Regions from separate parts of the Aquabacterium sp. J223 genome, predicted to be linked through region 3. Evidence: predicted binding sites of a transcription regulator. Region 3 holds the regulator's gene; each other region holds the start of a gene.
What was found. The regulator LexA, encoded in region 3, represses DNA repair genes until DNA is damaged. The targets are predictions, from matches to a motif close to ACTGTATNNNNATACAGT.
Positions count from the first base shown of each region.

Region 1 (4,414 bases), 1.6 Mb from region 3:
TTCTTCAGCATGATCTTGAAGGCCTCGGTCACCTTCTCGGCGGTGGCGCCGCCACCGACGTCGAGGAAGTTGGCCGGCTCGCCGCCGAACAGCTTGATGGTGTCCATCGTCGCCATCGCCAGACCGGCACCGTTGACCAGGCAGCCGATGTTGCCGTCCAGGCTGATGTAGGCGAGGTCGAACTTGCTGGCCTCGACTTCCGCCGGGTCTTCTTCATCGAGGTCTCGCAGCGCGACGACCTCGGGATGGCGGAACAGCGCGTTCGAGTCGAAGTTGAACTTGGCGTCCAGCGCGACCAGGTTGTTCTTGCTGTCGCGGTTGAGCGGGTTGATCTCCACCAGCGACGCGTCCGTTTCCATGTAGCACTTGTAGAGCTTCTGGAACAGGTCGACGGCCTGCTGGCTCGACTCGGCCGGCAGGCCGATGCCCGCGGCGATCTTCTTCGCCTGCTCGGCGCCCAGGCCGGCCAGCGGGTCGACGTACTCGGTGATGATCTTCTCGGGCGTGGCGTGCGCCACCTCCTCGATGTCCATGCCGCCTTCGCTGGACGCGATGAAGGCGACCTTCTGCGTCGCGCGGTCGGTCACCAGCGAGACGTAGTACTCCTTCTGGATGTCGGCGCCGTCCTCGATGTAGAGCCGGCGCACCTTCTGGCCTTCGGGGCCGGTCTGGTGCGTCTTCAGCTGCATGCCGAGGATCTCGCCGGCCAGGCGCTTGACGTCGTCGATCGTCTTGGCCACCTTCACGCCGCCGCCCTTGCCGCGGCCGCCGGCGTGGATCTGCGCCTTGACCACCCACACCGGGCCGCCCAGCTTCTGCGCCGCTTCCACCGCCTCCTGGACAGTGAACGCCGGATAGCCGCGAGGGACCGGCACGCCGAACTGGCGCAGGATTTCCTTGCCTTGGTACTCGTGAATCTTCATGGGAGGTGCTGGTTCGAGGGGCGACTTGGCCGGATGGCAACACGCCATCGGGGGCGTCCGGCCGTCCCGCACCAGCGGCCCTGCGCGCAAGGCGCTGGCAGAGGGTCCGGACGGCGCCGGCAGCGTGCCCGCTCGGGGCGCGGCAGCCGGCGGCGAACTTTAACACCGGGCCAACCCTGATCCCCCGCCGGTGCTGCGCCTCGACTCAGGCCGCCGTCTCCCCGTCCACCGGCGCGCCCGCCATCACCAGCACCTGCCGCGCCACCGACGGCGAAAAGCCGCGCTGCAGCAGGAAACGGGTCTGTTTGGCCCGGGCGGACAGGTCGGCGGGCGGCTGTCCGAAACGCCGGGCCCAGGCCGCGTGCGCCCGCGCCACTTCGCTGTCCTGCAGCACCTGCCGCTGCTGCGGCGACAGCGACAGCCCGTGCTGCGCCAGCTCCGCTTCGACCCGCCGGTGTCCGTAGCGCTGGGCGCGCAGGTGGACCCGGCTGTCGACGAAGCGCTGGTTGGACAGGAAACCCTGTCGCTCCAGCCAGTCGAGCAACTGGTCGATGCAATGGGGCGAGGCACAGCGTGTCGCCCGACGCGGATCCCCATCACCAGCCTCGGCGTCGGCCTCGGCCCCGATGGGGGGCCGTCGGGCGCGCGATCGGCGTCGGCACCACCCGCCGCCGGACCCCGCAGGCGCGCCTGCCGCCGCTCCCGCTCGAGCAGCTTGCGCCGCAGCTCGGCGCGGCTGTGCTCGCGCTGGGACAGCCACAGCAGCGCCTGGCCCTTGATCGACAGCGGTGGCTTGCCGCCCGGCATGTCGGCTCGCTTTCGCCCCGCCCGGCCGCCGGGAAAGGGCGCCTTTACGCGCCGGCGGCGGCGCCGCCCAGCAGCGGGATGCCCATGGACTCGCGCACCCTGTTCTCGATCTCGCGGGCCAGGTCGGCGTTCTCGCGCAGGAACTCGCGTGCGTTGTCCTTGCCCTGGCCGATCTTTTCGCCGTTGTAGGCGTACCAGGAGCCGGACTTGTCCAGCACCTTGGCCTCCACACCCATGTCGATGATCTCGCCCTCGCGGCTGATGCCCTCGCCGTAGAGGATGTCGAACTCGGCGGTCTTGAAGGGCGGGCTGACCTTGTTCTTCACCACCTTGACCTTGGTCTCGCTGCCGATGACTTCCTCGCCCTTCTTGATGCTGCCGATGCGCCGGATGTCCAGCCGCACCGAGGCGTAGAACTTGAGCGCATTGCCGCCGGTGGTGGTTTCCGGGCTGCCGAACATCACGCCGATCTTCATGCGGATCTGGTTGATGAAGATGACCATGCAGTTGGTCTTCTTGATCGTGGCGGTGAGCTTGCGCAACGCCTGGCTCATCAGGCGGGCCTGCAGGCCGGGCAGCGAGTCGCCCATTTCGCCTTCGAGCTCGGCCTTGGGCGTGAGCGCGGCCACCGAGTCGACGACGATGAGGTCCACCGAGCCGGAGCGCACCAGCGCGTCGACGATCTCCAGCGCCTGCTCGCCGGTGTCGGGCTGGCTGATCAGCAGCTCCTGCAGGTTGACGCCCAGCTTCTGCGCGTACTGGATGTCGAGCGCGTGTTCGGCGTCGATGAAGGCGCAGGTGCCCTGCAGCTTCTGCATCTCGGCGATGACCTGCAGGGTGAGGGTGGTCTTGCCGGACGACTCGGGGCCGTAGATCTCGACCACCCGGCCGCGCGGCAGGCCGCCGACGCCGAGCGCGATGTCCAGCCCCAGCGAGCCGGTGGAGACGACCTGGATGTCCTCGATCACCTCGCCTTCGCCCAGGCGCATGATCGAGCCCTTGCCGAACTGCTTTTCGATCTGGGCCAGCGCGGCCTGCAGGGCCTTGGCCTTTTCGGTGTTCAAGGCTTTGACGGGGGCGTCCATGGGCTTCTCCTGGTGAGCCGGCATTGTGGCACAAACTGGCTTTTCGTACAGTATCGTTCGGTGGAGCGCCGGCAAATCCCTAGAAGGTTCGGGCACCGGTCAACCGCCTCTGCACGCCATGATGCGGGCGGGCTGGCTCAAGGGGTGAGCCACTCCAGGGAACTGCGGGGAGGAAGCCGCCGACCGATCCCCGATACTGGACGCCGTCACGGAGCTTCCTGCCATGCGCATCCTCATCGCCGAAGACGACCAGGTGCTCGCCGACGGGCTGCTGCGCTCGCTGCGCCGCGCCGGCTATGCGGTGGACCATGTGGCCACCGGGACGGAGGCCGACGCCGCGCTGGCCGGCCACGAGTTCGACCTCGTCATCCTCGACCTCGGCCTGCCCAAGCTGCACGGGCTGGAGGTGCTGCGCAAGCTGCGCCTGCGCGACTCCAAGGTGCCGGTGCTCATCCTCACCGCGGCGGACAGCGTGGAGCAGCGCGTGAAGGGGCTGGACCTCGGCGCCGACGACTACATGGCCAAGCCGTTTTCGCTGCAGGAGCTGGAGGCGCGGGTGCGCGCCTTGACGCGGCGCGGCCTGGGCAGCGCCGGCCCGCTGATCCGCCACGGTCCCCTGAGCTTCGATGCCACCGGCCGCGTGGCCTACCTCAACGACCAATTGGTCGAGTTGTCGGCCCGGGAGCTGAGCCTGCTGGAGGTGCTGCTGCAGCGCGCCGGCCGCCTCGTCAGCAAGGACCAGCTGGTCGAGCACCTGTGCGAATGGGGCGAGGAGGTGAGCAACAACGCCATCGAGGTCTACATCCACCGGCTGCGCAAGAAGATCGAACAGGGGCCGGTGCGCATCGCCACGGTGCGCGGGCTGGGCTACTGCCTGGAGAAGGTGAGCACACCGCCCGTCGCGGGCGCGTGACTTTGAACAGCGCGCGCGGGCCGGGCGCCGGGCCGCTCCCATGCCGGCCCGCCTTTGCCGTGGCGGATCGGCCGGCGTACCGGACGGCCGAGGGGCGGGCATGACCCGCGAGCAGCGCTCCCTCTTCGGCGAGATCCTCGACTGGATGCTCGCGCCGCTGCTGCTGCTGTGGCCGATGAGCGTGGCGCTGACCTGGCTGGTGGCGCAGGGCATCGCCAACCAGCCGTACGACCGCGAGCTCGGCGAACGCGCCCGCCTGCTGGCCACCCGCATCGCGGTGACCGAGGCCGGCGAACGCGGTCCCCGGGTGCTGCTCACCGGCGAGCTGCCGGCGGGCGACGAGACCGACCGGGTCTACGTCCAGGTGCTCGGGCTGCGGCGCGAACTGCTCGCCGGCGACGGCCTGCTGCCGCCGCCCGAGGGCGCGCCGGGCAACCTGGGCGAGGTTCAATTCCGCGACGGCGCCGTGAACGAGGAGGCGGTGCGCATCGCCTACCTCTGGCTGGCCGACGGTCCGCTGGCCGAGGGCGAGACACCGCCCCTGGTGCAGGTGGCCGAGACGCTGGAGAAGCGCTCCCGGCTCGCCACCGAGATCATCAAGGGCGTCATCCTGCCGCAGTTCGTCATCCTGCCGCTGGCGGTGCTGCTGGTGTGGCTGGCGCTGGCGCGCGGCATCGCGCCACTGA
Region 1 covers NZ_CP088297.1:588,164-592,577, reverse strand. The annotation lists gene sucC (ADP-forming succinate--CoA ligase subunit beta) at 1-923, opposite strand, end outside; partial or broken gene LRS07_RS22175 (regulatory protein RecX) at 1,129-1,730, opposite strand; gene recA (recombinase RecA) at 1,775-2,815, opposite strand; gene LRS07_RS02795 (response regulator) at 3,039-3,728, shown strand; gene LRS07_RS02790 (sensor histidine kinase) at 3,829-4,414, shown strand, end outside.
Region 1: recA (recombinase RecA) is a predicted target of LexA. The motif match lies at 2,850-2,867, and genes of this name have one in related genera.

Region 2 (4,414 bases), 650 kb from region 3:
CAGCACAAGGTCTAAAGGAGCACGCCATGCAAGTGATCCTGCTCGAGAAGGTCGCCAACCTCGGCAACCTGGGCGACGTCGTCAAGGTCAAGGACGGTTACGCCCGCAATTTCCTGATCCCGACCAAGCAGGCGCGCCGCGCCACCGAATCGGCGATCAAGGAGTTCGAAGCGCGCCGCGCCGAACTGGAGAAGGTCGCCGCGGAGAAGCTGTCCGGCGCCCGCGCCCAGGGCGACAAGCTCGGCGGCAAGACGGTGAAGATCGCGCAGAAGGCCGGCGTCGACGGCCGGCTGTTCGGCTCGGTGACCAACCAGGACATCGCCACCGCGCTGAAGGGCCAGGGCTTCGACATCGCCAAGGCCCAGGTGCGCCTGCCCAACGGTCCGCTGAAGACCGTCGGCGAGCACCCGGTGACCGTGGCGCTGCACACCGACGTGGTGGTCGACCTGACCGTCGCCGTGGTGCCCGAGGCCGACTGAGAGGTCCGCTTCGACGTCATGCGCCCGCTCGCCGCGGGCGATCGGAAGGGCCGGTCCTGCACCGGCCCTTTTCTTTTTGCCAGCCGGTTGTCCACCGCCGTGCACGCAAGCTCCAGGGCTTGTCCACGGCCTTGTCCACAGGCGATGGCCGCGCCGCCGCCTAAGATGCCGATCCCCGCCGTCCGTCCGCAGTCCATGTCCTCGCCGCCGTTCCTGTCCTCCGCCAGCCCCGATTCGTTGGGCACGTCCGCCCGCCGCGACGACGAGGTCGCCCGCCTGCGGGTGCCGCCGCATTCCATCGAGGCCGAGCAGAGCGTGCTCGGCGGCCTGCTGCTCGACAACCTGGCCTGGGACCGCGCCGGCGACCTGCTCACCGACAGCGACTTCTACCGCTACGAGCACCGCACCATCTACAAGGCGCTGGGCGCGCTGATCACCGCCGCCAAGCCGGCCGACGTGATCACCGTGCACGAGCAGCTGCAAAGCCTCGGCAAGGCCGAGGAGTGCGGCGGCCTGGCCTACCTGAACGCGCTGGCGCAGAGCGTGCCGAGCGCGGCCAACATGCGGCGCTACGCGGAGATCGTTCGCGAGCGCGCCATCCTGCGCAAGCTGATCTCCGCCAGCGACGACATCGCCACCGCCGCCTTCAACCCGCAGGGCCGGGCGGTGTCGCAGATCCTCGACGAGGCAGAGTCCAACATCCTCAAGATCGGCGAGGAGGGCAGCCGCAACAAGCAGGGCTTCCTGGGCATCGACAAGCTGGTGGTCGAGCTGCTCGACCGCGTCACCGAGCTGCACGAGAACGGCGCGGAAGAGGTGACCGGTGTGCGCACCGGCTTCTACGACCTCGACCGCGACACCGCCGGCCTGCAGAAGGGCGACCTCATCGTGCTGGCTGCGCGTCCGTCGATGGGCAAGACCGCCTTCGCCCTGAACATCGCCGAGCACGTGGCGGTGGCCGAGGGCCTGCCGGTCGTGGTGTTCTCGATGGAAATGGGCGCCTCGCAGCTGGCGCTGCGCCTGGTCGGCTCGCTCGGCCGCATCGACCAGTCCGGCCTGCGCACCGGCCGCCTGCGCGACGACGACTGGGGCCGCCTGGCCGACGCGGTCGACCGGCTGCGCAACGCCAGCCTCTTCATCGACGAGACGCCCGGCCTGACGGTGGCCGAGCTGCGCGCGCGGGCCCGCCGCATGGCGCGCCAGTTCGGCGGCACCCTCGGCTTGGTGGTGATCGACTACCTGCAGCTGATGAGCGGGTCCAGTTCCGGCGAGGAGAACCGCGCCACCGAGCTGGGCGAGATCTCGCGCGGCCTGAAGGCGCTGGCCAAGGAGCTGCAGTGCCCGGTGATCGCGCTGTCGCAGCTCAACCGCTCGGTCGAGACGCGCACCGACAAGCGGCCGATGATGAGCGACCTGCGCGAGTCCGGCGCCATCGAGCAGGACGCCGACATCATCATGTTCATCTACCGCGACGAGTACTACAACAAGGAGTCGAAGGAAGGGGGGCATTGCGGAGATCATCGTCGCCAAGCAGCGCAACGGCCCCGTCGGCACGGTGAAGCTCACCTTCCTGAAGCCGCTGACCAAGTTCGACAACCTGGCCCCGGGCAGCGTGGGCGGCGGCGAGTACTAGCGCGACCAGGGCGACCAGGGCGCCGGCGGCCGCCACCGGCGCCCCGCCCAGGCTCAAACCCGGTTCTTCAAGCGCGGGAAGATGGTGAAGGCCAGCAGCGCCGCCAGGCCCACCAGCACGTAGACGATGCGCGACAGCGTCGACATCGGGCCGAACAGGGCCGCGACGAGGTCGAAGTTGAACAGGCCGACCAGGGCCCAGTTCAGTCCGCCGACGATGAGCAGCACCAGCGCGATGGCCTGCAGCGTGGAAGCGCCGGCCTGGCGTGCGGCGAGCGGGGGAACGTTGGCCATGGGAAGACTCCTTGGTTGACGCGCCGGGGAACGTGGGCGCCGCGAAGTTCGGCAGCCGCCATGCCCGGCGCCCGGCCGGCGCCGCCAACACGCGATGACCGGGCCGGCCGCGTGCCGCTTGTGGCCAACGGCTGGAGCTGTATATATTCACAGCCATGCCGTCCAGCCAGCCATCGATCCCGTCGCCCCCGCCCCGCAAGGGCCGCGGCACCACCTGGGCGCTGGAGCACCGCTTCACCCGCCGGTCGCACGAGGTGGAGGACGACGGCTGGGGCGGCCTGGACCAGCAGGTCAGCGAGCAACGGGACGCCCCCGCCACCGAGGTGATCGAGGAACGGGTCAAGAGCATCCTCACCGCCAACCAGTCGGTGGACATCAGCTTCGACCTGTCGATCAACCCCTACCGCGGCTGCGAGCACGGCTGCATCTACTGCTTCGCCCGGCCCACCCACAGCTACCTCAACCTGTCGCCGGGGCTGGACTTCGAGACCCGCATCGTCGCCAAGGTCAACGCCGCCGAGCGGCTGCGCGAGGCGCTGCGCAAGCCGGGCTACGTGCCGCGGCCGCTCAACGTCGGCTCGGCCACCGACGCCTACCAGCCGATCGAGCGGCGGCTGCGCATCACCCGCGGCGTGCTGGAGGTGCTGTGCGAGGCGCGGCACCCGTTCTCCATCATCACCAAGTCCGCCGGCATCGAACGCGACCTCGACCTGCTGGCGCCGATGGCCGCGGCCAGGGGCTGCGCCGCCTACATCTCGGTGACCACGCTGGACCCGGCCCTGGCCCGGGTGATGGAGCCGCGGGCCGCGGCACCGGCGCGCCGGCTCAAGGCCATCGAGGCGCTGGCGCGGGCCGGCGTGCCGGTGGGCGTCAGCGTGTCGCCGCTCATCCCCTTCCTCAACGAGCCGGAGCTGGAGCGCATCGTCGCCGCGGCGGCCGACGCCGGCGCCGGCAGCGCCTTCGGCATCGTGGTGCGGCTGCCGTGGGAGGTGAGCCCGCTGTTCCAGCAGTGGCTGGAACAGCACTTCCCCGACCGCGCCGCGCGCGTCATGGCGCGCATCCGCGACTTGCGTGGCGGCAAGGCCAACGACCCGCGCTTCGGCACCCGCATGACCGGCGAGGGCGTGTGGGCGCAGCTCGTCGCGCAGAGGCTGCAGAAGGCGCGCCGGCGCCACGGCCTGGACCGCGAGCGCGAGCCGATGGACTTCGGCGCCTTCCGCCCGCCGGCAGCGGCCGACGGCGCCGGGCCGCCGCAGGCCAGCCTGTTCTGAGGCGCGTTATTCGTCGACGCCGGCGGCCACCGCGGCGCGTTCGCTCTCGTCGTCGCCCGACGCCGCCGCCTCGGCCACCGGCACGCAGCTGCAGAACAGGTTGCGGTCGCCCCAGGCGTTGTCGATGCGGCCCACCGGCGGCCAGTACTTGCGGCCCTTCAGCGCCGGCAGCGGGAAGGCCGCCTGCTCGCGGCTGTGGGCGTGCGGCCAGTCGGCGGCCAGCAGCGCTTCGGCGGTGTGCGGCGCCTGCTTCAGCGGGTTGGCCTCGCGCGGCCAGTCGCCGCGCTCGACGCGGGCGATCTCGGCGCGGATGGCGATCATCGCCTCGCAGAAGCGGTCCAGCTCGGCCTTGGGCTCGCTCTCGGTGGGCTCGACCATCAGCGTGCCGGGCACGGGGAAGCTCAGCGTCGGCGCGTGGAAGCCGTAGTCGATGAGCCGCTTGGCCACGTCCTCGGCGGTGATGCCGGTGGCGTCCTTCAGCGGCCGCAGGTCGAGGATGCACTCGTGCGCCACGCCGCCTCCGGCCAGGCCGTCGGCGCCCCCGCTGTACAGCACCGGGTAGTGCGCCCGCAGCCGCGCGGCGATGTAGTTGGCCGACAGGATGGCCACCTCGGTGGCCTGGCGCAGGCCGTCGGCGCCCATCATGCGGCAGTACATCCAGCTGATCGGCAGCACGCCGGCGTTGCCCAGCGGCGCCGCGCTGACGGCGCCGACACCGTGTTCGGCATGGCCGGTCGG
Region 2 covers NZ_CP088297.1:1,512,201-1,516,614, forward strand. The annotation lists gene rpsR (30S ribosomal protein S18) at 1-15, shown strand, start outside; gene rplI (50S ribosomal protein L9) at 27-479, shown strand; partial or broken gene dnaB (replicative DNA helicase) at 675-2,112, shown strand; gene LRS07_RS07345 (DUF378 domain-containing protein) at 2,166-2,405, opposite strand; gene LRS07_RS07350 (PA0069 family radical SAM protein) at 2,561-3,676, shown strand; gene gcvP (aminomethyl-transferring glycine dehydrogenase) at 3,683-4,414, opposite strand, start outside.
Region 2: LRS07_RS07350 (PA0069 family radical SAM protein) is a predicted target of LexA. The motif match lies at 2,542-2,559, and genes of this name have one in related genera.

Region 3 (4,414 bases):
GCTCACCTTCACCCCCGACGGCAGCAAGCTGCTGGTGGCCAACGAGGGCACGCCGAACGCCGTCGCCGACACGCCCTACGTGCTCAACACCGACCCGGTGGGCAGCGTCAGCATCATCGACATGGCCAGCCGCACCGTGGCCGCCAACGTCACCTTCGGCGGCTTGCCGCAGACCGGCACCAACCAGGGCAACGTGGTGCGCAACCCGGGCATGAACGTGGAGCCCGAATACATCGCGGTCAGCAAGGACGGCAGCAAGGCCTATGTCTCGCTGCAGGAGCACAACAACGTCGCGGTGATCAACCTGTCGAACAACGCCGCGACGACGGTGTTCAGCCTCGGCACCAAGGACTTCAACCTGCCGGGCAACGAGATCGACACCCGCGACAACAACAACGCCGTGCAGTTCGTCAACGTGCCGCTCAAGGGGCTGTACATGCCCGACGCGCTCGGCACCCACACCGACGCCAGCGGCAAGCACTACTTCATCACCGTCAACGAAGGCGACTTCCGCGAGGACAACGTGGACCGCACCACCGTCAATGCGGTGTCCGGCAACACGGTGCCGAACAACAACTACGGCCGGGTGCGCATCACCACCGATTCCACCCTCGGCAACTACTACGCCGCCGGGGCGCGGTCCTTCTCGATCCGCGACGAGAACGGCGACCTGGTCTACGACAGCGGCTCCATCCTCGACCGCGAGGCCAACAAGCTGGGCCTCTACGACGACGAGCGCAGCCGCGACAAGGGCGTCGAGCCCGAGGGGCTGGCGCTGCTGACCATCGGCGGCCGCACCTACGCCTTCATCGGCCTGGAGCGCACCAAGCAGGGCTCGGTGGCGGTGTTCGACATCACCGACCCCGCCGACACCAGCTTCGTGCGCCTGCTGGTCAACGACGGCCTGCTGCGACCCGAAGGCCTGACTGGCTTCGAGATGGACGGCTTCTACTACCTGGCGGTGGCCAACGAAGGCGCCGACGGCGTCAACCCCGGCACCGCGCTGTTCGCGCTGGCGCCCATCCCCGAACCCGAGACCTACGCGCTGATGCTCGGCGGGCTGGGCGTGGTCGGCTGGGCCGCCCGCCGTCGCAAGGCGAGCTGAAGCACCAGCTCCAGCCGCAGCAGCGGCGCCGCCAGGCCCAGCAGGCCGGGCGGACGCGGCGGCCCCGACAGGCGGCCGCCGTCGGGGCGTCCCTCGGCCAGGCCGCCGAAGGCGCAGCGCGAGGTCCACCAGACGGCCACGCCCTGCGCGGCCGCCGCCTCCAAGGCCGCCAGCAGCCGCGCGTGCACCGTGCCGTTGCCGGTGCCGGCGACGACGAGGCCCTGCACGCCGGCGTCGACCAGCGCCTGCACCCCCGCCGGCCCGCGCATCGCCGTGGCTGGTGACGATCTCGACCCAGGGCCAGGCATCACCCTCGTCGGGCAGGGCCGGCCATCCGAGCGGCGCCGGCAGCGGCACCGGCTCCGGGCTGTCGAAGGCGTCCAGCCGCCAGCCGTGCAGCTTGCGCAGGCCCCCCGGCCGGTGCAGCCGGCCTCCCAGGCCACCCAGACACCGGACGGCGAGCCCGAGGCGGCCACCGCGACGGCATGGGCCAGGTGGCGCGGCCCGTCGGCCTCAGCCGCGTCCGCCGGCCGCATGGCGCCGGTCAGCACCACCGGCACCCGCGGGTCGGCCAGCCGGGCCAGCAGGTAGGCGGTTTCCTCCAGCGTGTCGGTGCCGTGGGCGACGACGACACCGGCCCACGGCTCGCCCAACGCGGCGGCCAACCGACGCGCCAGCCGGGCCCAGGTGGCACCGTCCATGTCCTTGCTGTCGATGGCGGCCACCGTCTCCGGCCGCACCGCCGCGCCCGGTGGCAACGCCAGCCCGGCGACCAAGGCCTGCGCGGGCAGCACGCCGGCGACGTACGGCTGGCCCGCCGCCGGCGACACGCCGGCGATGGTGCCGCCGGTGCCGAGCAGCAGCACCGCGGGCGCGACGGACGACGAAGTGCTTGGCATGTGACAGTGTCTGGATGAAAATACAGGTCTGTACAGACCGACAGCCGGCCGCAAGGCCGCAGGAGCCAGCGCATGAACCCGCCCGGCCGCCCCAAGGGCGCATCCCCGACCGCCCGGCACGGTACCGCAACCGGCGAGCCGTCCGCGGCGGAGTCCGAGGAGCGGCCCAAGCTCACCGAGCGCCAGCAGCAGGTGCTCGACCTGGTGCGCAGCGCCATCGAGCGCACCGGCGCCCCGCCGACCCGGGCCGAGATCGCCGGCGAGCTCGGCTTCCGCTCGGCCAACGCCGCCGAGGAGCACCTGCAGGCGCTGGCCCGCAAGGGCGTGATCGAGCTGGTGGGCAACACCTCGCGCGGCATCCGGCTCAAGTCCGAGGTGCTGCGCGCGCTCAACCAGGCGCGCGGCCGGCAGTTCTCGCTGCCGCTGCCCGGCATGGCGCAGCTGGCGCTGCCGCTGGTCGGCCGGGTGGCCGCGGGCAGCCCCATCCTCGCCCAGGAGCACATCGACCGCACCTACAACGTCGAGGCCACGCTCTTCGCGCGCAAGCCCGACTTCCTGCTCAAGGTGCGCGGCATGAGCATGCGCGACGCCGGCATCCTCGACGGCGACCTGCTGGCCGTGCAGAAGACCACCGAGGCGCAGAACGGCCAGATCGTCGTCGCCCGGCTGGGCGACGAGGTGACCGTCAAGCGGCTCAAGCGCAGCAAGGGCGCGATCGAGCTGCTGCCCGAGAACCCGGACTTCGAGGTCATCAAGGTGGCGCCGGGCGAGCCCTTCGAGCTCGAAGGCGTGGCCGTCGGCCTGATCCGCAACACCTTGTTGATGTAGGCCCCTCGCTCGACGGGTACGTCGACCGATCCCCCGAGGGGATGCGGGCCGTCTTGGTGAACCGAGGCCGGACGTGGACAGTCCCTGCGGACTGTCCGCGCCTGCTGAGGCCACCGGCCTCTGGTCGGTGGCGGGCCCGGCGCTTGGCCCGCTGGTGAGCCATCGCAGGCGATGAACTGCACGGTCCGCGCCCGCTTGTTCGGCGCTTCGTGACTTCCCGCACGGACGGAAGATTCTTCTCAAGCGCCGGCGCCGCCGGCCGAGAAGATGTTCATGCTCGCCGCCCTCACCCGCCTGTCCGCCCGCCACCTGCCGCCCCCCGCGCCGGTCACCTCGCGGCTCGAGGTCTGCCCGCCGTCGCTGCTCCCGGAGGCCGCCCCGCGCTGGTCGAGGGCGCTGCGGCGGGCATTGGTCGGTGAGGCCGCCACCCGTCCGGAGACGGTCGGCGAGGCCCTGCAGCGGGCGCGCGACGACTTCGCCGCCGGCCTCGACGGGCTGACCGGCCAGCCGGCCGACTTCCTGCGGTCGCGCGCATCGCGCGCCCGCTCGCTGCTGGAGCTGTGGCACCTGCGCGCCGAGCTGTTCCAGCTGGTGGCCATGCAGCACGGCGAGGCCCGGGCGCACCAGCGCCTGGCCGGCCTGAACCGGCACTTCCCGACGCGGCTGCCGCGATCGGCGGGCGCGGCGGTCCGCGCCTGAGCCACGGGCGGCCGCCCGAACCCCGCGGCCGCGCGGCGGTCGTCAGCCGCCCAGGAAGTCGCCCTTGCCCAGGGGCACGCCGGCATGGCGCAGCAGCGCGTAGGTCGTCGTCGCGTGGAAGTAGAAGTTGGGCAGCGCGAAGCCGGTCAGGTAGGCGCGGCCGTCGAAGCGCAGCGGCTCCCGGTTGCGCATCGGCAGCACGATCTCGCGGGTGGCAGCGCCCTCGAAGCGCTCGGCCGGCACCGAGGTGACGAACTGGCGCGTGCGCTCCAGCCGCGCCTTCAGCTGGTCCAGGCTGGCCTCCTGGTCCTCGAAGCTCGGCACGTCGATGCCGGCCAGCCGGGCCACGCAGCCCTTGGCGTTGTCGCTGGCGATCTGGATCTGCTTGGTGAACGGCAGCATGTCCGGCGCCAGCCGCAGGGTCAGGTAGACCCCGGGGTCGAAGCCCTTGGCCTGGGCGTGCTCGGCGGCCTTGTCCAGCCAGCGCGTCATGTTGACCAGCATGCGACCCAGCACGGGCACGCTGGCGTCGTAGAGGGAGAGGGTGTCCATGGCGGTCTCCTGAGGTTCGAGGGCGGCGCATCCTAACGGCGCCGCGCGGCGGCCGGCCGCCGGTGCCACCGCGGCATGCCGTGCACAATGAGCCGGGATGAACGTCATCATCCTCGACGACTACCAGGACGCGGTGCGCAAGCTGCGCTGCGCCAGCCGGCTGGAGCAGCTCAACGCCAAGGTGTTCACCAACACCGTCAAGGGCATCGGCCAGCTGTCGGTGCGGCTGCGGGACGCCGACGTGCTGGTGCTCATCCGCGAGCGCACCCACTTCCCCAGGCAGCTGCTGGAAAAGCTGCCCAAGCTCAAGCTCATCTCCCAGACCGGGCGC
Region 3 covers NZ_CP088297.1:2,160,215-2,164,628, reverse strand. The annotation lists gene LRS07_RS10425 (choice-of-anchor I family protein) at 1-1,105, shown strand, start outside; gene LRS07_RS10415 (asparaginase domain-containing protein) at 1,039-2,004, opposite strand; gene lexA (transcriptional repressor LexA) at 2,077-2,832, shown strand; gene LRS07_RS10405 (hypothetical protein) at 3,106-3,531, shown strand; gene LRS07_RS10400 (DUF1993 domain-containing protein) at 3,574-4,083, opposite strand; gene LRS07_RS10395 (D-2-hydroxyacid dehydrogenase family protein) at 4,181-4,414, shown strand, end outside.